DNA from 3 places in the Tardiphaga sp. 285_C5_N1_2 genome. Region 3 is predicted to be linked to each of the others. Evidence: predicted binding sites of a transcription regulator. Region 3 holds the regulator's gene; each other region holds the start of a gene.
What was found. Region 3 encodes PhoB, which activates phosphate uptake and scavenging genes when phosphate is short. Its sites were predicted from a motif close to TGTCATNNANCTGTCAT; they were not measured.
Positions count from the first base shown of each region.

Region 1: a site for PhoB is predicted at 2,292-2,308, ahead of AB7951_RS14945 (Orn/Lys/Arg decarboxylase N-terminal domain-containing protein). Genes of this name have one in related genera too.
Region 2: a site for PhoB is predicted at 2,505-2,521, ahead of AB7951_RS26880 (alkaline phosphatase D family protein). Genes of this name have one in related genera too.

Region 1 is NZ_CP197241.1:3,122,832-3,126,836, forward strand. Features, by position in the region: gene AB7951_RS14925 (CbtA family protein) at 1-342, opposite strand, end outside; gene AB7951_RS14930 (CbtB domain-containing protein) at 346-528, opposite strand; gene AB7951_RS14935 (hypothetical protein) at 586-876, opposite strand; gene AB7951_RS14940 (molybdopterin molybdotransferase MoeA) at 985-2,193, shown strand; gene AB7951_RS14945 (Orn/Lys/Arg decarboxylase N-terminal domain-containing protein) at 2,352-4,005, shown strand, end outside.
Region 2 is NZ_CP197241.1:5,685,272-5,689,276, forward strand. Features, by position in the region: gene typA (translational GTPase TypA) at 1-669, opposite strand, end outside; gene AB7951_RS26880 (alkaline phosphatase D family protein) at 902-2,455, opposite strand; cobalamin riboswitch at 2,601-2,790, shown strand; gene AB7951_RS26885 (TonB-dependent receptor) at 2,892-4,005, shown strand, end outside.
Region 3 is NZ_CP197241.1:5,476,733-5,480,737, forward strand. Features, by position in the region: gene AB7951_RS25940 (aspartate aminotransferase family protein) at 1-604, opposite strand, end outside; gene AB7951_RS25945 (GcrA family cell cycle regulator) at 1,051-1,560, shown strand; gene phoB (phosphate regulon transcriptional regulator PhoB) at 1,663-2,367, opposite strand; gene phoU (phosphate signaling complex protein PhoU) at 2,460-3,173, opposite strand; gene pstB (phosphate ABC transporter ATP-binding protein PstB) at 3,202-4,005, opposite strand, start outside.

The DNA.
Region 1 (4,005 bases), 2.4 Mb from region 3:
ACCCACGGCCCGGCCGCGCAGCGCGAAGATGCCGGCCAGCAGCAACGCGAAGCCGATAGCCGTCAGGATATTGGCGCCGGTGGTGAAGGCATTGCGCTGCAAGCCCTCGGCGGGCTCCCATTCGGCCTCATGACTATGGGCGGCGGCGCCATGGTCGTGCGTATGGGCGGGCTGCGCGGCAGCCGTCGGCGCAACAGCAGCCGGCGCTTCCGCCTTGCGCTCATAAACTTCGCTTTTCTGGATCAGGGGAATGGTCCCGACCATCTGGGCGCCGGTGATGGCAGCGCCAGTGATCACGCCAGCCAGCGCTGCCGAGAAAACGATCGACCTGAAGATGGACATGTCTCAGTGGCAGGGGAATGCGTTGGCGTGGCGCGTGTCATGGGCCGCATTGTGGACGGCGCTGATATGCGAGAAGCCGACCACGCCGACGATGAACAGACCGAGCGCCATGGCCAGAACGGCCTGCACGACGACGTTGACGTCAGTGGTGACGGCGGAGATCTGGGCGGTCTGGGTCTGTTGCATCGGAATCCTCGCAAAATAGACGGTCAATTTAGCCGAGTTGCACCGGTGGCGCGACCGTTAATTTTGCATCGCGCGGGCGAGATCCCGGCTGGTCAGATGAAAGTTCGCATCTGCCGCCACCGGCGCACGCACCAGCTTGGCGCCAGCCGCCGCCTGGAACACCGCTCTGTGGTCTTGAAAATAGGCTGCGCAGTCCTCCGGCGACGGGTAGCGCCGGAGCAGCGTCCGGAACGCATGACGGTGCACCATGCATAGCCCGCGATGGCCGGACGGCCGGAACGCCAGCGCATCCACATCCGCCCGCCAGATGGGCGCTTCATCGGCGGTTGCGGCGTGGTTGTCGGTCATGATCGCCGATGTCTACCGTGTTTCCCTGCCCTGCCAAAGCGCCGGTGGTTTTGCGTCCGCTCCCGCTCTCCGCTATGACGGGCGCCCACACTGCCGGAGATCCCCGCGATGGCCCTGATGCCGGTTACCGATGCCATGGCCGCGATTCTCGCGGGCGCCGATGCGCTGCCTGAGGAGATGGTGCCGCTGGAAGACGCGTTCCACCGCGTGCTCGCCCGCGACATCGCTTCGCTGCGCACCCAGCCACCGGAGCCCATGTCAGCGATGGACGGTTATGCTGTGCGCGCCGCCGATGCGACGTTGGGCGCCAAGCTCCGCGTCATCGGCGAGATCGCCGCAGGCAAGCCATTCGACCGCCCGCTGCAGACCGGCGAAGCCCTGCGAATCTTCACCGGCGGCGTTTTGCCCGCTGGCGCCGACGCCGTGGTAATCCAGGAAGATACTACGCGCGATAGCGATATCGTCGGGATCAACGAGGCCGCGATTTCCGGCAAGCATATCCGCCCGGCCGGCGTCGATTTCAATGAAGGCGATGTACTACTGCGCGCCGGCACCCGCCTCACCGACCGCGATCTGGCGCTTGCCGCCGGCATGAACCATCCGTCACTGCCCGTGCGGCGACGGCCGGTCGTTGCCGTGCTCGCCACCGGCGACGAACTGGTCATGCCCGGCGCGGTCCCCGGCCCCGGCCAGATCGTGCTCTCCAATGGCTTCGCGCTGCGTGCGTTGGCCCGTGCCGAAGGCGCCGAGGTGATCGATCTCGGTATCGCTGTCGACACGCTGGAGGCGACCACATCGGCCATTCAGCGCGCGATCGATCTGAAGGCGGACGTGCTGATCACCACCGGCGGCGCGTCGGTCGGCGACCACGACCTCGTGCAGCAATCCCTGATCAATGCCGGCGTCGAGATGGCGTTCTGGCGCATCGCGATGCGGCCCGGCAAGCCGATGATGCACGGACGCCGCCAGGGCATGCGCGTGATCGGCCTGCCCGGCAATCCCGTCTCGTCCTATGTCTGCGGCTTCCTGTTCATGGTGCCGCTGCTGCGCGCGCTATCCGGCCGAATCGAGGTCGCTCACGCGCTCGAACCCGCGGTGCTTGGCCGCGACCTCGCCGCCAACGACCAGCGCGAGGATTACCTGCGCACGCGTCTGGAAACGCGCGCCGACGGCACCGTGGTGGCGACGCCGGTGATGAAACAGGACTCGTCGCTGCTAGGAAATCTGGCTGTTGCCGAAGGACTTCTGATCCGCAAGCCATTCGCTCCCGCCGCCGCCGCTGGCGATTCCTGCGCGATCATGCGACTGCCTGTTTAAAGGCCGAGATGCGCGATGGAATGCCGGGCCACCGGAACTTCCGCCGCGCGGCATGTTCTCTGAGCTTTTTTCTGACTGAGATACCTTAACGCGGCTTCAGTCACTGAATTGTCACGTAACGCAGCGAGACATCGCTGCGAAACAAGATCGGTGCACAAATGGACTATTTCAAACGCTTCAATTTCCTGTTTGCGATGCCAACATTCGACGCCGACGATCTCGAGGGCATTCGGCTCAATCAGATCGTCGATGAGATCGAGCGTTCCGGCTTCGAGGTCGTCAAGGCGCGCAAGCTCGAAGACGCCACGATCGCGGTCCAGACCGACGCGGCCATCGGCTGCATGGTGGTCGACTGGGGCAAGAAGGGCCTCGAAGGCAAGACCGCGGCGCTGATCAACCTGATGCGCAAACGGGGCCTCGACTTTCCGATCATCCTGCTGATCCGTCGCAAGCGGTTTGAAGACGTCCCGGTCGAGGTGCTCGATTTCATCGACGGCTATGTCTTCCTGTCGGAGGAAACACCGCCGTTCATCGCCAAGAATCTCATCAGCCGGTTGAAGCAATATGCCGAGACGCTGAAGACGCCGTTCTTCGGCGCTTTGGTCGACTATGCCGAGGAAGGCAACCAGCTCTGGACCTGCCCGGGCCACAATGGCGGCGTGTTCTACAGCCGCAGCCCGATCGGCCGCGTGTTCATGGAGCATCTCGGCGAAGCCGTGTTTCGCGACGACCTCGACAATTCGGTGCTCGATCTCGGCGATCTGCTGACTCATGAGGGCCCTGCGCTGCAGGCGCAGAAGGAAGCCGCGCAGATTTTTGGCGCGGAGAAAACCTATTTCGTGCTCAACGGCACCTCGACCTCCAACAAGGTCGCGCTATCGGCCCTGGTCACCGATGGCGACCTCGTGCTGTTCGATCGCAACAACCACAAAGCGGCCCTGCACGGCGCATTGATGATTTCAGGCGGTGTGCCGATCTATGTGCCAACGACGCGCAATCCCTGGGGCCTGATCGGCCCGATGAACTGGGATGCGCTCGACGAGGACGCGCTGCGCGAGCGCATCCGTATCAATCCGCTGGTCACGGATCCCGAGGCCTGGAAGCGTCCACGCCCGTTCCGCGTCGCCGTGGTCGAACAGTGCACCTATGACGGCACCATCTACAGCGCCGAGATGATCATCGCGCGCATCGGCCATCTCTGCGATTATATCCTGTTCGACGAGGCCTGGGCGGGCTTCATGAAATTCCACCCGCTCTATGCCGGCCGCTTCGCCATGGGGCTCAAGGAGCTTGGTCCGGATTCTCCGGGTATCATCGCGACGCAGTCGACCCATAAGCAGCTTGCGAGCTTCTCTCAGGCGTCGCAGATCCACATGAAGGATCGCCACATCCGCGGCCAGAAGCGCCGCGTCGAGCATCGGCGCTTCAACGAAAGCTTCATGCAGCACGCCTCGACCTCGCCGTTCTATCCGCTGTTCGCATCATTGGATGTCGGCGCGCAGATGATGAAGGGCCGCTCCGGCGAAGTGTTGTGGGACGACACGATCCGGCTTGGCATCGAACTGCGCAAGAAGATGCGCGCCGTGCGCCGCGAATTCGAGGAGAAGGAAACCCGCGCCGAGCGTCGCTGGTTCTTCGAACCCTTCGTGCCCGAGCGCGTCGCGATTCCCGACGCAGCCAGCGAAGGCGCTGTTCACAATGTGCCCTGGGAAAGCATCGGCACAGACCAGCTGGCCACCAATCCGGCTTATTGGCAGCTCGCGCCTGACGCCGCCTGGCATGGCTTCCCCGGCATGGAAGCCGGTTTCACCA
Region 2 (4,005 bases), 210 kb from region 3:
ACGGCCGGTGATGATACGGCCGAGATAGGGGTTGGCTTCGAGGATGGTGCCGAGCATGCGGAACGCACCTTCTTCGACCACCGGCGGCGCGACATGCTTGATGACGAGATCGAACAGCGGCTTCATGCCGACATCATGCGACGCGTCCGGGCTGTCGGCCATCCAGCCGTTGCGGCCCGATCCGTACAGAATCGGGAAATCGAGCTGGTCGTCGGTGGCGTCGAGCGCTGCGAACAGGTCGAACACTTCGTTGACGACTTCGGTGATGCGGGCGTCCTGACGGTCGACCTTGTTGATCGCGACGATCGGCTTGAGGCCGAGCTTCAGCGCCTTGCCGACCACGAACTTGGTCTGCGGCATCGGGCCTTCAGCGGCGTCGACGAGCACGATCACGCCATCGACCATCGACAGGATGCGTTCGACTTCGCCGCCGAAGTCAGCGTGGCCCGGGGTGTCGACGATGTTGATCTGGACTTCATCCCACAGCACCGAGGTGCACTTGGCGAGAATGGTGATGCCGCGCTCTTTTTCGATGTCGTTCGAATCCATCGCGCGTTCCTGGACGCGCTGATTGTCGCGATACGTGCCCGACTGCTGCAGCAGCTTGTCCACGAGAGTGGTTTTGCCGTGGTCAACGTGGGCGATGATAGCAATGTTGCGAAGGTTCATAGGTCTTCTTCTGGTTACGGTCTGGGTGCCCTTGAGCGGGTTCAACAAGACATGCTCGACAACAAAAGGCTTATGCCTTGCGCTCGAGCGCGTTCGATAACTGCCTCGTCTGAAAACGCGCTGGGGCAATCCCTCCAAAAGCAAACCCGGCCAGAAGGGGCCGGGTACTCGGACGCGTTGCGGCGCAATATAGGGGGAAATCGCCGAAAAACAATGCGAATCTGCCAAATGGTTAGCCCAATTTCGGGTCCAGAACCGTGGCCCAAAGGGCCATATCGGCCCGATCCCGCAAGGTAACGGTCATTTGGCCGCTTTGGCCGTCGATTTTGACGTGACCGAAGAACTGCATGCCGGCCGACGGGGGCAAATTCTGCTTATCGGGCCCCGGCGCCTTCACGAAACGGACCTCGGGACCGAAGGTATTGTCGAGCGCCGCCGGGCCGAAGGTTCCGGCGTGAAACGGGCCCGAAACGAACTCCCAGAACGGCTCGAAATCCTGAAACTGCGCCTTTTCCGGATTGTAGTAATGCGCCGCCGTGTAATGCACGTCGGCGGTCAGCCAGACCGTGTTGCGGATACCGGCCGATTTGATGAAGCGCAGGATATCGGCGATTTCCAGCTCGCGGCCCCGCACTGGTCCGTCGCCCTGCGCGATGGCCTCAGACCCGGTTTTGTCGGCGGCGTTGTCATAGACGACGAGGCCGATCGGCATATCCGAGGCGATGACCTTCCAGGTCGCCTTCGAGGCCATCAATGCGCGCTTCAGCCAGGCCATCTGCTCCGGACCGATGAAATACGCATCGGGACCATAGCTCTCCTGCAGGTTCGGGCCGTTGGGCCCGCGATAGCTGCGCTCGTCCAGCATGAAGACATCGAGATGCGGGCCGTAATTGAGCGTGCGATAGACGCGGCCGGGTTCGGCCGGATTGACCGAGATCGGATACATCTCGTGAAAGGCACGGGCGCCGCGCGCAGCCAGCAGCGTGATGTCGCGCTCCTTGTAAGACGACGGCAACTGCTTCGAGAGCGACCAGTTGTTGGTGACTTCATGATCGTCCCACTGGCCGAAGATCGGCACCTGCGCATTGAAGGCGCGAACATTGTCGTCGAGCAGATTGTATTTGTGCGCGGCGCGGAATTCATCGAGCGTTTCGGCGACCTTCGCCTTCTCCGGCACCGTGATGGTGTTCTTCCAGATCGTGCCGTCAGGCAGTTTCGTTTCAGGCAGGATCGGACCATCGGCGTAGATCGTATCGCCGGAATGGATCAGGAAATCCGGGTTGTGGTTGCGCATGGTGGCATAGGTGACCATGCCGCCATCCTCGGCATTGATTCCCCAGCCCTGTCCGGCGACATCGCCGCCCCAAACAAAGGACACATCGCGGCGATCCGCTGGCGCGGTGCGGAAGCGACCGATCACCGGCTCGCCGACGATCTCGGTATGCGAGAGATCGCGGAATTTGACGCGGTAGAAGATATCCTGCCCGGCCGGCAGATTATCGAGCAGCAGCTTCGCCGTGAAATCGCTCTCGGGCAGCGCCGTGATAGCCGGCAACATGCGCGCATTGCTGAAGGATTCGGTAGTGGCGACTTCCACCATCATCTGCGCCGGCCGATCCGCGCGCGACCAGATCATGCCGCTGCTCGTCCCGACATCGCCGGACTGCACGCCATGCGACACGACCGGGCGATCCGCCGCGCGGCTGAGGTAAGGCATAGCCAGGAAGCTTGCGCCTACTGCGGCTGAGTGCGCGAGAAAACGACGGCGGGAGATACGTAGCGCCATGGCGAACTCCTGATCCTGGCTCTGGCACCCGTGGTGCTAGGCAGAACACTTGACGCTGCGATGACAGGTGATGCGCAATATCAACACCCGCCAAAGCAAGTTGCGAATGGCTGGCAGCTTGATTGACACATTTGGAAATTTCACCTTAACGTGAACGCGACGGTTCCCTTCGGGGATCAAAAGGGAATGCGGTGAGGGGGATCCCCCGATTCCGCGGCTGCCCCCGCAACTGTAAGCGGCGAGCCTGCGCCAAGAGCCACTGGGTGTTCACCTGGGAAGGCGGCGACAGGCATTGACCCGCGAGCCAGGAGACCTGCCGCCAGTCGTGGTCACACGCGAGCACATTGGGCGGGGTGTCCTGGTGGAAGTCACACTGCCTGTTTGGGCGGGGCGACTTGGTTTGCGGTGACGTGCCACGTAACCGCGAGTCCTGTTCATGACCTCCGTTTCTCCCGTCGCATTGAAGCGACATACTCCCTTTCTTTATTCTGTTGCTCTCTCCTACTTGTTGTGTCCGAGCGAAAGCTGGTCGCAAACCACACAGTCGAGCCAGACGCTCGATCCTGTTGTCGTTCAGCCGTCAGCGACACCTCAACGCGCGCGCCGCACCACGAACGGCAATGCATCGCGCGCTGCACGCTCACGCCAGCAGCGCAATGTCGCCGCCAATACCGGCGCGCCGGTTGCCACGCCGACAGGCCCCGTCTTCGCAGCGCCGACGCTCAACCTCACCGGCACGACATCGACGGGGAGCCGCCTTGGCCTGACGCGCCTGCAGACGCCGGCCAGCGTAGAGGTGATATCGGCAGAAACCATGGCCGAACGCGGCCAGCAGAACGTGGTCGACGCCGTCACGCAGAACGCCACCGGCTTCACGGCCATCGGCGAACCCGGCAATGGCGGCATCGCTTTCAGCACCCGCGGCTTCGCCGGCAGTGGGTCCGTTACTTCGCTTTATGACGGCACGCGCCTCTATGTCGGCTCCGGAACGGTGAACTTCCCCTTCGACACCTGGACCGCCGAGAAGATCGAAGTCCTGCGCGGCCCGGCCTCCGTCATGTACGGCGAAGGCGCCATCGGCGGCGCTATCAACGTGATTTCAAAACTGCCGCTCTGGGTGCCGCGCAACCAGGCTGAAATCTCGCTCGACAGCAACATGACGCGCCGTATCGCCCTCGATAGCGGCGGCCCGGTCAGCAAGGACGTCGCCTATCGCATCGCCGTCACCGGCAACGCGTCCGATGGCTGGGTCGATCGCGACAACACCTCGAACATCGCGCTGCACGCTGCCGTGCAGATCAAGCAGACCGAGGACATCACCTGGACGCTCTCCACCGACTATGGCGACCGCCATCCGTCAAAATATTTCGGCACGCCGCTGATCAATGGCCAGCTCAATGAGGCGATCCGCTTCAAGAACTACAATGTCAGCGACAGCAACATTCGCTATCAGGACAGCTGGAGCCAGGTAAAGACCGAGTGGCAGATCAGTGACGGCATCACCCTGCGCAACACGCTCTATTATATGTATGCGAAGCGCCACTGGAAGG
Region 3 (4,005 bases):
GCGCACGCACGCCGCCCTCACCCTGCAGCGGCTCGATGAGAATGCCGGCGGTGTTCGGGCCGATCGCCTTCTTCACGGCTTCGATATCGCCGAGCGGCAACTGGTCGAAGCCGTCGAGCGGCGTGCCGTAGCCTTCGAGATATTTGGCGGCGCCGGTCGCGGCGAGCGTGCCGAGGGTCCGGCCATGGAACGCGCCTTCAAAGGTGATGATGCGGGTGCGCTCGGGATGGCCCTTGGAGAAATGATAGTGGCGGGTCACCTTGATCGCGCATTCCATCGCTTCCGCACCCGAATTGGCGAAGAACACGAAGTCGGCAAAGCTTTGTTCGCACAGCCGCGCGGCGAGGCGCTCGCCGTCCGGGCTCTTGAACAGGTTCGACATGTGCCAGAGCTTGGTGGCCTGCTCCTGCAACGCGGCGACCATATGTGGGTGCGCATGGCCAAGTGCGTTCACGGCAACGCCGCTGGTGAAATCGAGATAGCGCTCGCCATCGGTTCCAATCAGCCACGCGCCTTCACCGCGCTCGAAAGCGACATCCGCACGCGCGAAAACAGGCAGCAAGTGAGCCTGAGAGAGGGGCGAAGACGTTGCGTTGCTGGTCATAACCGATCCGATCGAAAAGACTGCGGCCGCGTCGATGACAACTGTGCGAAATCGAACAACGGACCCTAGAAACGAAACGTGCCGCCCTTCTCGGGCGGCACGTGGGCATTATTCTATGTGTGCTGTGAAGACTGTCAACCGCGCACTGCGGCTTTCGAGTCACACGGAGTCGCAGAAAAAGCCGATTTTGCAGCTTTATTTGCAGAAGCATGTGGACGCGGCATGCCCGACTCTTGCGCGCGAGTCACGGCATATTGTAGCTTTTGCCTCGTCGGATACGACATCTCGTGCGGCGGTAGATCCTTTTGACACATCCAGTGCGGCGTAACAGCCGGACGCGAAATTCGCGCCCGGTGAGCGCTAAAGGATTCTGACCGCAGGGATTTTTGAAGTCTCAACTCGCAGCGCTGCCCGGTCAGGCCGGCGCTCACGAAGGGAAAACGGCGATGACGGTAATGACATGGACCGACGATCGCGTCGAACAGTTGAAGAAACTCTGGGAAGGCGGCCTTTCCGCCAGCCAGATCGCTGCGGAACTCGGTAACGTGACCCGCAACGCCGTGATCGGCAAGGTTCACCGCCTTGGCCTGTCCGGCCGTGCCAAGAGCCCCTCCTCGGCAGCTCCGCGGCAGCGCAAGGCGCGCCCGGCGCAGCAGATGGTACGCGTCGCCCGCCCGATGGCACGCGGCAATACCGCGCTGGCCCATAATTACGAGATCGAGGCCGAGCCCGACCCGATCGCCTATGACAACATCGTGCCGATCAGCCAGCGCCTGTCGCTGGTCGAACTCAACGAAGCCACCTGCCATTGGCCGATCGGCGATCCGTCGAGCGCAGACTTCTACTTCTGCGGCGGCAAGGCCCTGGCCGGTGCCCCCTATTGCGCGCATCACTCGCGCATCGCCTATCAGCCGGCCAGTGACCGCCGCCGCGCGGTGCCGAAGCCGACGCGCTGAGCTGGAAGATATCTAAACCAAATGAAAATGCCCGGTGATGAGCCGGGCATTTTTTGTTTGGGGCTTCTAACCTCGCCCCGCTTGCGGGGAGAAGGAAGATACCTACTCCGCCGCCTTGTCGAAGCGGTCATCCAGCGCGTAGCCGGCGCCGCGCACGGTGCGGATCGGATCGGGCTCACCGGCGGGGTTGAGCAGCTTGCGCAGGCGGCCGATATGCACGTCGACGGTGCGCTCGTCGATATAGATGTCGCGGCCCCAGACGCTGTCGAGCAACTGTTCGCGGCTGAACACGCGGCCCGGATGTTCCAGGAAGAACTCCAGCAGGCGATATTCGGTCGGACCGAGATCGATCGGACGGCTTGAGCGCACGACGCGGCGCTTGTCGCGGTCGAGTTCGATGTCGCCAAACGCCAGGACGGTGGCGAGACGCTCGGGAGCTGCACGACGGAGCAGGCCCTTCACGCGGGCCAGGAGCTCCGGCACGGAGAACGGCTTGACGATGTAATCGTCGGCACCGGTGGCGAGACCGCGAACGCGCTCGCTCTCTTCGCCGCGCGCCGTCAGCATGATGATCGGCAATGCCTTGGTTTCGGGCCGTGCGCGCAGGCGGCGGCACAGTTCGATGCCGGACAGGCCCGGCAGCATCCAGTCGAGCACCACGAGATCCGGCACCCGCTCCTTCAAGCGGGTATCGGCATCGTCGCCGCGAGCGACGGTTTCAACATCATAGCCTTCGGCGTCGAGGTTGTAGCGAAGCAGCGTCGTTAGTGCCTCTTCATCTTCCACAACCAGAATGCGTGCATTCACAGCCATCTTGATCAATACCCTCAGTGACGTCCGACAAGTCTTTAAATCATGATCCTTGCGGAAGACTGGCTTCCACTTTTCCGGATCATGCTTCAGACCGTCGGCGTATTCGCGAATGTGGTCATGTCGCCCTTCGGGCGCTTGTCGAGGATCTGCTGGCCCTCGATCATGTAGAACACGGTTTCCGCAATATTGGTGGCATGGTCACCGATCCGCTCGATGTTCTTGGCGCAGAACATCAGGTGGATACAGAACGAAATGTTACGCGGGTCTTCCATCATATAGGTCAGGAGTTCGCGGAATAGCGAGGTGCAGATCGCGTCGATTTCCTCGTCGCCCTTCCACACCGTCATCGCGGCGGGCAGATCATGTGCGGCATAGGCGTCGAGCACGGCCTTGACCTGGGTGGTCACGAGGTCGGTCATGTGTTCGAGGCCGCGGATCAGCTTCAGCGGATGGAAGTCGCTGTCGAGTGCATTGACGCGCTTGCCGATATTCTTGGAGAGATCGCCGATGCGTTCCAGATCGGTGGCGACGCGCAGCGCGCCGACGATCTCGCGCAAATCGACAGCCATCGGCTGGCGCTTGGCGATGGTCAGCACGGCGCGCTCCTCGATCGTGCGCTGCAACTGGTCGATCTCGGAGTCGGTGGCGACAACGCGCGCACCGAGCGCGACGTCCCGGCGGATCAGCGCATCGACGGATTCGACGATCTGCCGTTCCGCGAGGCCACCCATCTCGGCGACGAGACGGGTCAGCTCCTGCAGATCGTCGTCGAAAGCCTTGGTGGTGTGTTCAAAAGCCATCTCAAATTCCTCCCGCGAATATGTCGCGTCAGCCGAAGCGGCCGGTGATGTAATCCTGGGTGCGGCGATCGGTCGGCGACGTGAAGATCTTGTTGGTCTGATCGAACTCGATCAACTCGCCGAGATACATGAAGGCTGTGCTGTCGGAGACGCGGGCAGCCTGCTGCATGTTATGGGTCACGATCGCGATCGTATATTGATCCTTCAACTCGTCGATCAGCTCCTCGATCTTCGCGGTCGAGATCGGATCCAGCGCCGAGCACGGCTCGTCGAACAGGATCACTTCCGGCCGCACCGCGATGGTGCGCGCGATGCACAGGCGCTGCTGCTGACCGCCCGACAGGCTGAGGCCCGACGCGTTGAGCTTGTCCTTGACCTCGTTCCAGAGTGCACCGCCGCGCAGCGCCCTCTCGACGCGGATGTCCATCTCCGACTTGGAGATCTTTTCATAGAGGCGGATACCGAAGGCGATGTTTTCGTAGATCGTCATCGGGAACGGAGTCGGCTTCTGGAACACCATGCCGACGCGGGCGCGCAGCAGGTTGAGGTCCAGCTTCGGATCCAGAATGTTCTGGTTGTCGAGCATGAGCTGACCTTCGGCGCGCTGGCCGGGATACAGATCATACATGCGGTTGAAGATGCGCAGCAGCGTGGACTTGCCGCAGCCCGACGGGCCGATGAACGCAGTCACGCGGTTCGCCATCAGCGTCAGGTTGATCTTCTTCAGAGCGTGGTGTTCGCCATAGTAGAAGTTCAGGTCGCGCACGGTGACCTTGGGACGGGTCTCGCCCTGCAGGGCCGACGGCGGCGGCATCGAGACGGAAGGAACGCC